DNA from 2 places in the Paenibacillus sp. J22R160 genome. Region 2 is predicted to be linked to the other one. Evidence: a T-box and tRNA genes for the amino acid it is inferred to sense, from the RefSeq annotation. Region 2 holds a T-box; the other holds one or more tRNA genes.
What was found. The T-box of region 2 lies ahead of ileS (isoleucine--tRNA ligase). A T-box ahead of a tRNA ligase gene usually reads a tRNA of that ligase, here a tRNA-Ile.
Positions count from the first base shown of each region.

Region 1: it encodes a tRNA-Ile, which carries the amino acid that the T-box ahead of ileS (isoleucine--tRNA ligase) is inferred to sense. The anticodon was not compared.

Region 1 covers NZ_JCAUAU010000002.1:197,993-202,421, forward strand. The annotation lists gene AC58UW_RS04215 (efflux RND transporter periplasmic adaptor subunit) at 1-261, shown strand, start outside; gene AC58UW_RS04220 (hypothetical protein) at 286-2,037, shown strand; gene AC58UW_RS04225 (hypothetical protein) at 2,196-2,360, shown strand; tRNA gene AC58UW_RS04230 (tRNA-Met) at 2,451-2,527, shown strand; tRNA gene AC58UW_RS04235 (tRNA-Ile) at 2,538-2,611, shown strand; gene AC58UW_RS04240 (hypothetical protein) at 2,761-3,258, opposite strand; gene AC58UW_RS04245 (hypothetical protein) at 3,255-3,752, opposite strand; gene AC58UW_RS04250 (DUF2277 domain-containing protein) at 3,932-4,219, shown strand; gene AC58UW_RS04255 (DUF1906 domain-containing protein) at 4,353-4,429, shown strand, end outside.
Region 2 covers NZ_JCAUAU010000033.1:25,692-30,120, forward strand. The annotation lists gene ileS (isoleucine--tRNA ligase) at 1-2,396, opposite strand, end outside; T-box leader at 2,446-2,699, opposite strand; gene AC58UW_RS32095 (GNAT family N-acetyltransferase) at 2,876-3,862, shown strand; gene AC58UW_RS32100 (PhnE/PtxC family ABC transporter permease) at 4,232-4,429, opposite strand, start outside.

The DNA of each region.
Region 1 (4,429 bases), on a different contig from region 2:
GGTTCCAAAGCTCAAGTCGAGCTTACCAAAGATGATGAACAAATCGTACCGGTTATCCCGAGTCTTAGTATCGTCCGCGAAGGCGGCGACAGCTTTGTTTATATCGTGAACGGTGAAACGGTTCAAAAGCGCAAGGTTGAGCTTGGTCGTTTGAATGAAACGAATCAAGAAGTGTTATCTGGTGTTAAGGAAGGCGAGATGCTCGTGATTTCCGGACAGCACCAGCTGAAAGATCAAGATAAAATTAAAGTGAGCAACTAGCTCGAGCTCAAGGAGGAGAACTACGTGAATAAGAAAATGAAGAGATCGCTGGCCACCATTGTACTATCCGCTGCACTTTTAACTACCGCTTCTTTTCCTGCATGGGCTGCGGTGGGTGTGAGCTCGGCAGTTTTCGCTCAAACAAGCACGAACACCAGTTATTCGCTGACAGATAAAGTTGAAGTGGAGATTAAAAGCATTCTCAACGAGCATGAATCGGATACAACGAAGCTAGGAGCAGTCATTCGCATTAAAAATACAACCGATAAAATAACTCGTGTGCCTGATTTTGAATTGCGCGTTCGTATGGCGGATGGCATTGAATATACGTTGCAGCCAAGTGCCAAAAATCCAAAGTCTATTCTGCCAAAGACACAGCAAGAGATTAGTTATCTGACGAATGTAGAACGTAGCGATAATGCTGAACTAAGCGAGCTTAGCTTTGTAGATGTTGATTTGGAAGTGTATCCCAAAAAAGAAACAACACTTCTGAGCCTTCCGGTTGACGCGGCGCTCGTGTGGAATGGCAGCGACAGCACGATCACCAAATCCTCCGCGCTTCTGAAGTGGGGAGAGCCTTTCACACTGCCGTCTCTGAGGTCATCTGTAGGTTTCATCCCAGTGGATATCCATAAGGAAATCACAGCCAAAGGCGTATCAACGGTTGTGCAAATTCAAGTAGTAAATTCAACGAATGAACGTTTAACAGTTCCGAATTTCGGAGTCGACGGAAAAACAGAAAGTAAGGTATACTCTGGCAATCGCGCCGAAGCTTCCGTAGTGCTTGATCCAGGTGAGAAAAGGTATATCCATGTCGTTATCCCAACCGATTTGGACACAGAATTTACGAGTTTGAATGTCGTGACGCCTGAGAGTTTCTTCGCCTCGCAGGGTGAGGGCAAATTACAAGAAGAAACTTACCGTGTAGGGCGTGCGAACATTTTACTGCCTATTGGAGCAGCGACACAAGGTGTTATTCCGGCTCCAACCTACACGTTAGGAACACCAGTCAAGCTGGATTCAACGAATAAATTTGTACCATCCAATGTCGATGTGTCGCTTGTTGAACTGCATGTCACAAACAATGAAGATGATGGATTCAATACGGCAGTTGCCAAATTTAAACTAACAAATAACAGCGACCGCCCGATCCCTATTCCTGCGATTCAAACCGAGCTTATAAGTAAAGATGGTTATGCTTATGGAGGCAAAAGACAGGCGGCAACAGCTCTTAGTGTTGTTCCCAAGGCTTCTTATGTTGTCAGCTACTCCTATTCTCTTCCTGCATCAGAAACAGGCGAGGGCTTGAAGATGAACCTATACAGCCAGCAGGCAAGCGGAGAGACGACGTACAAATCATTGCTCGCAACGGCGAAAGTACCTGTCCAGACAAATAATCTGGCCAGTAATGTTCTTAACGTATACCCTTACGAAATCACTATTAAGGACTGGAGCCTCTCAGCTATTTATCTAGCTGCAATGTCATACGACTACAAGTTGAAGCTGGATCTGGACATCAAAACAGATAAACAAGTGACAGTGGATAAGTTTAATAGCAAGCTTTCCTTCGAACTTTTTGATAATGTCGGTAATCCGGTTGGAAAAACGACAACAGACTTATCAGGTGAAGGAAGAATGTACAGTGGTTCGAACACCATTGACTTTAATGCGAGTTCTAGTCAACTAGATTTCCCGATTCAAGTCAAAGTATATGAGACCTTTACGAACGAATACGGAGAAACGGTCAAACGATTCCTTACATCTTTCAAACAATAATGGTTCAATGGTTAAACCGCTTGGTGGTGCATGAAGCACTGCTAAGTGGTTTTTTCGTTTTTAGTGCGCAGTCAGGATGTGCAGGAGATGAGACTCATAAGACGGCCTGCTTTTGGATAAGATAGGATTATCGATTCAAATAAAACGGAGTGATTGCGATGAACTGGATATATTGGGCAAAATTATATGATTCCAAGTTTCAAGCGGGCTGTTTGGCGAAAAGAATGGAAGAAGACTGGTGGATTTATGGGTATGAGTGCCCGCAAGAAGTAGAAGTTTTCAAGTCGAAGAAGGGACGTTTCGGCGTTCGTTACAATACGTAATTTCCTGCATTTTATCTAAAAATTAACGCTTGACTTACCACTCGCGCTTAGTGTATATTTATTTTTGTCGCTGTTGAGCGGCAAACATGACGCGGGGTGGAGCAGCTCGGTAGCTCGTCGGGCTCATAACCCGAAGGCCGCAGGTTCAAATCCTGCCCCCGCAACCAAATTTTATTTGGGCCTATAGCTCAGTTGGTTAGAGCGGTCGGCTCATAACCGATTGGTCGGGGGTTCGAGTCCCTCTGGGCCCATACGATCAAAACCCTTGATTTATAAGGGTTTTTGTTATTTCTAGACATCAAACAAGCCTCTCATTCTCATCATAAATTTGATGGAAATGAGGGGCTTGTGTTTGGAATACCTCGCATGCAGTTCGGACAACAATGTTAGGGTACGTGGTTTAAACCCTACCTAAATTCTTGCGTATGAACTTTAGCATGCCGATATTCATCAGGTATACGGCCATATATACAGGGAAGGAATAGATCAGCCTCCAGCCTTTGTAATGAAACACTTCCGCCCATACGGATAGTCCCTCAAGGCCCGTTGTAATTAAAGCGCAGACAATCAGATACAGGACCAATCGCATCCCCTTTAAATTCCATCGATCATAGAAGTAAATGATCACATAGGCGGAAGGTGGGTAGCAGAACAAGTACAAAATAACGTCGAACCATTCGTACTTGCTAGAATCATTAACATCGTACAAATCCAGTGGCATAGATGCTATACTCAAATCGACCACAAGTCCAAGATAGAAGTTGAACAGGAACACATACCAGATTACGATCGACGGAAAGCGACGCTTTAAAAGCAGCATAACCAACATGGATACCAGCGAGGCACCAATAATGAACCATTCATTTCTATCGAAGGATTCGGGTGCGACTAATATCATGACGCGCTACCTCCATTCTTGCGTAATGGATATAGCCTTAGCAGCCAATCGAACATCTCAGTCAGCACGAGAATACCGGCGTAGAGCAGAATGTTATACAATTCTTTCCAACCCGTATAATGCAAGCAACCGAGGATTCTAAATAGGAATGTTATAAAAGATAATACAAGAGCGCAAATAATTATGCTTAGCAGACGACTGCCCCGTATTCCCTTCGCATTTGCCATGTAGTAAAAATGCCAAGCTATTAGCATCGGAAAAATAATAATTTGACTGACCCTCATAACAATGACGTCCAGCGGATGCTCGGAGATATTTTTTAAACTCAAATTGATGTCGATGATATAGATGGACTGCTGCAGCAAGACCGAGGCGAACATAATGATCGCCGTCAGTTCGATGACGTGAAGTCGACGCTGCAGTTTGGGCCATGAGATGACAAAGAAGACGATCTCAACGAACAGAATCAGGCTTAAGATAAATGCAACGAACATAGCGGTCCTCTTTCATAATTAGACTATACTGGTAAAGTATTCGTGCGATGCGATTTTTTTATGCTAGAAAATCTTATTTCGTAAATTAGTTGGTTTGAGTGCTCAGCTCATGTTATTTTATTTTTATGACTTCTGCTTACGTTCACCGATTCAAAAAAATTGCAAAGGAGCTGCTTGTTATGTGCCGAAATATTAAGCCGCTTTTTAACTTCAATCCAGTTGCTACAGATGCTGAGATTCAGGCGGCTTCCCTACAATTCGTTAGAAAAATTTCGGGTTTCACCGCGCCCTCCAAGGCCAATGAGGAAGCTTTCAACCGAGCTGTTAGCGAGGTGTCGCTAGCTGCACGCCAGTTAATGGATTCACTCGTCACTCATGCAGAGCCGCGCAATCGAGAAATCGAAATCGAGCGTGCACGCGCTAGAAACACCAAACGGTTTGGAACCGTAAAAAAACTGGAGTCTTAACAAAAAGGCTTTTACCTACTTAGGTAAGAGCCTTTTTGTTGCTTTCTTTTCATAAGCAACTCATTTGAAGTGTAGCAATCTATTGTCTATGAGCATATGATGTAACAAACTAGTAGAAATTAGGTGATAGAAAGTGACCAAAGGTTTTGATTGTTCAACGCCTTTAACGGCGCAAACCGCCGCTGCTTTCGTCAAAGATGGCTACTCGTT
Region 2 (4,429 bases):
ACGATTTGCCGTGCGGTGGCCATATCATTTTCAAGTGTCGCATCGATTGCGGCTTCATTCACTTTCGGGTAATCGGCCAAATGAACGCTTCCTTCACCGCCAAGATTGCCGAAAATATCCTCCGCAATGAGCGGGATATAAGGTGCTACCATCTGTGCTAAGGTGACCAGGACTTCGCGCAGTATTTGGTACGCAGAGACTTTGTCCTCCGTCATTTGACTGCCCCAGAAACGGTCGCGAGAACGGCGAATGTACCAATTGCTTAGCTCATCAACAAAGGCTTCCATATGCTTGGCTGGGTTCAGGAAATCATAATCCTCCAGCCCCTTCAAGACGTTCTGAAGGGTCGAGTTCAATCTAGAAAGCACCCATCGATCTAATTCGTTCTTGGAAGCTTGCTTCGGATAGTCTTCGGCCTTATATTGATCAATCATGGCATACAACGAGTAAAAAGCGTGCGTATTATTGATCGTATCTACGACTTTAGACTTCGCTTCGGTCACAATCTGCTTCGAAAACCGCTTACTGTTCCACGGCGCACTATCAGCAAGCAGAGCCCAGCGGAAGGCATCCGCACCGAATTCCTCAATGATTTCCCAAGGGTCGATAACATTCCCTTTACTCTTGGACATCTTCAGACCATTTTCATCCAAAACATGACCGGTTGAAATAACCGCTTTGTAAGGCAATTTTCCGTTATACAAGGTAGATACGGCCATCAAGCTGAAAAACCAGCCCCGTGTTTGGTCAATGCCTTCGCAGATCATATCGGCCGGATACTGATCTTCGAACAGCTTCTCGTCACCGAATGGATGATGATACTGGGCGAACGGCATCGAGCCGCTATCGAACCACACATCGATCACTTCCGGCGTCCTTACCATGGTTCCTCCGCAAGAGCAGCGCAGTTTTACAGCATCCACATAGGGTTTATGCAGGTCCAGACTGTCATCGATGGGTGTGATGGATTTCTCATACAGGTCTTTCCTGCTGCCTGGCGCATACTCTGCCCCGCAATCCTGACATAGCCAGAGGTTCAGCGGAGTGCCCCAATAGCGGTTTCGGCTGATATTCCAATCGACAAGCTCCTCAAGGAATTTCCCGAAACGGCCCTCCCGGATATGGGAAGGGTACCAGTTCACTTGGCTGTTGTTCGCAAGGAGCTGGTCTTTCACAGCCGTGGTTTTGATAAACCAGCTTTCCATCGCATAGTAGAGGAGCGGAGATTTACAACGCCAGCAAAATGGATAGCTGTGCTCATAACGTTCCTTAGCAAACAAAAGACCGCGTTCTGACAAGCTTTTGACAATATCCACATCGCAATCTTTAACAAAACGCCCGGCAAAATCAACTACCTCATCGGTATACCGTCCAGCAAGATTCACGACATTTACGAAATCCAGGTTATGCTGGCGGCATGTGCGGTAGTCATCCTCCCCGTGTGCAGGCGCGATATGAACGATACCGGTACCACTCGCATCACTTACGTAATCCGCATCGACAACCATATGCCCGCGATTCACAGAGATATAGCCAAAAGGCGGCTCATAGGAGGTTCCTACGAATTCCTCCCCTTTGTGCGTAGACAGGATTTCATAGTCCTCTTTTAATACTTTTTCAGCAAGGTTTTTGGCAATGACATAGATTTTACCGTTCTGTTTGGCTTTCACGTAGTCAATATCCTTGTTGACCGCAAGCGCAACGTTCGCTGGAAGTGTCCATGGGGTGGTCGTCCAGGCAAGGAATATTTCCTGCCCTTTCGTGCTGCGAAACTCCGCTGTCGCGCTCAAATCTTTGACATCTTCATAACCTTGAGCCACCTCATGCGAGCTAAGCGTCGTCTGGCAATCAGGACAATAAGGGCTGACCCGATGGCCTTTGTAGAGGAGTTCTTTTTTATGAATTTCGGATAAAATGTGCCAAACACTCTCGATATAATCATTCGTTAATGTAACATAGGGATTATCCATGTCTGTCCAGTATGCGATTGCTTCTGTCAGTTCCCGCCATTGTTTCTCATATTCGAACACGCTGTCTTTGCACTGTTGAACGAATTCGGCTACTCCATAATTTTCAATTTCTTGTTTCCCCGAAATACCCAACTGCTTCTCCACGCCAAGCTCGACGGGAAGACCATGTGTATCCCAGCCGGCTTTTCGCACAACGCGGTAACCTGACATTGTTTTGTACCGGCCGATAAAATCCTTAATTACACGTCCGAGCACGTGACCGATATGCGGCTTTCCATTGGCTGTAGGCGGCCCCTCATAGAAGACAAAGTTCGGTTTGTCACTCCGATGATCGATAGAAGCGCGGAATGTTCCGTTTTGTTGCCATTGATTCAGGATGCGCAGCTCGCGGGTCCTTGCTTTTTCTTTGACATCCACTTTTCTCATACAGGACATCCTTTCCCTTATTAGAATAAATACAAAAAAATCCCGTCCCCTAAGGGACGAGATTGTATCTCGCTATACCACCCTTGTTCCGATTGATCCATAACTAGACCCTCGGTACCTCCGTCTACGTACCATCATACGCGCCCCATGTAACGGCAGGATCCCGGGTCAGCTTACTCCAGTGGCTTCAGCTTTCCTTCTCGGAGAGGATTTTCGGCTAAGTCTTGAACGTTGGCTTTCAGCACAGGACCAACTCTCTGGGGAACAAGGGATTAGCTTACTCGATCTCGTCAATGAATTTACTCAGAACATTCAGTTAACTCATTTCTACACCTTTTTAGATGAATTGTCAAATGAATGACGGAAAAAGGGCTCACGGCCGAATCTTTATTTATATCCAGACTTTACCAAGAAGTTTTCCTCCGCGGATGGGATAATGACTGTATCCGTTAATTTAATTTGAGGTGGAGGTAATTATCGTGTCAACGTTTACAATTCGCACGATGCGGCAGCCTGATGATTATGCAGCGGTCTCACCGCTGTTGAATCTGATCTGGTCAGAGCCGACAACGGCTGAACGACTGCAATCAGACGAGGATAGCATTCCTCCGGGCAAGCTGCATTACAATGACGATGGTGAGCTGATGGGATGGGACCGTCCCAAATGGGTGGCGGAAGATGAACACGGGCGAGTGGTCGGTTACGCGATTTGCTGGCGAGCACCATGGACGGAGCCCGGAGCCTTAAGTCATACGCTTGTTGTTCACCCAGAGAATCGCGGGGTTGGGATCGGAAGAGCCTTATTCGATGCGCTTCATCAATGGGCTGCTAAGGTCAAGGCTACACGATTAATCGACTACATGAGGGAAACGGATGAGAGATCGCTTGCTTTTGCGCAGCGCCGTGGCTACATCAAGGAGCGGCACACGTTCGAATCCGTGCTGGACTTGGCAGCGTTCGATGGCGGTTCATTGTATGACGCGATAAACAAAGCCGAGCAAACGGGGATTCGCTTCATTACATTAGCGGAAGAGCCTGTGGAAGCTGGTGAGAACAAGCTTTATGAGCTGTATAAAATCACTCATCCGGATATTCCCGGCTACTCCGGCAGCTTTCCATGGTTTAATGAATGGAAAAAATGGACCCTCACGCAACCCGGTGTGCGTCCGGAGTGGATTCATATCGCCAAGGATGGCGATCGTTACGTTGGCGTTGTCACGCTCCAACAGAACGAACAAACACGGGCTATGTATCATGAGTATACTGGTGTGCTTCCCGAATACCGTGGCCGCCGCATAGCACTCGCCTTAAAGATGCTCGGTATACAAACCGCCAAAGCATGCGGTGTCCCTTATTTAAGGACACACAACGATTCAATGAATGCACCCATGCTGCGAATTAACCGTGATCTGATCGGTTTCCGTGCGGAAGCTGGGAGTTATAAGATGGTGTGCGAACTCAAGTGAGGACCCTGTGCGAGGAAACTTGAGGTTTGGAGGAGAGCTTGCAGGATTTCGTGTGGATCCATTCCTTATGATTAACGCCGATTTCTCCTGCTATATTCTGCAATTGTTCCACCTTCAGCCCAGTAACTGGAATTTCTCCAGCTAATCCGACCAGATTTAGCAGTTTCCATCCGCAAATCGAAGATTTAGCAGGAGCTTCTCCCGCTATTCCATTCCCCGAGCCTTCGCATTGCAGATTAACGGTAGATTTTCCTGTTATTTCCGGCCACTAGATATCGTAACAGTATCTGATATAACGCCATGCTACCCCTACAATAAAAAGCGCGTTCACCCTATGGAGTGAATGCGCTTTTTATTAAACGTCCATGTTTACCCATGAACCCTTAATTTCTTTTTAATTTTAGATGCAAGCAATTCAAGCAAGATAGCAAACGCAAGGATGAGATATGTAATAGCTCCGATTTCCTTCACATCATAATAAAAGGAACTGGCCATGAACATATCGAACCCGATGCCCCCTGCTCCAGCTGCTGCCCCCATAGCCAATGCGACAGCGAAGTTGATCTC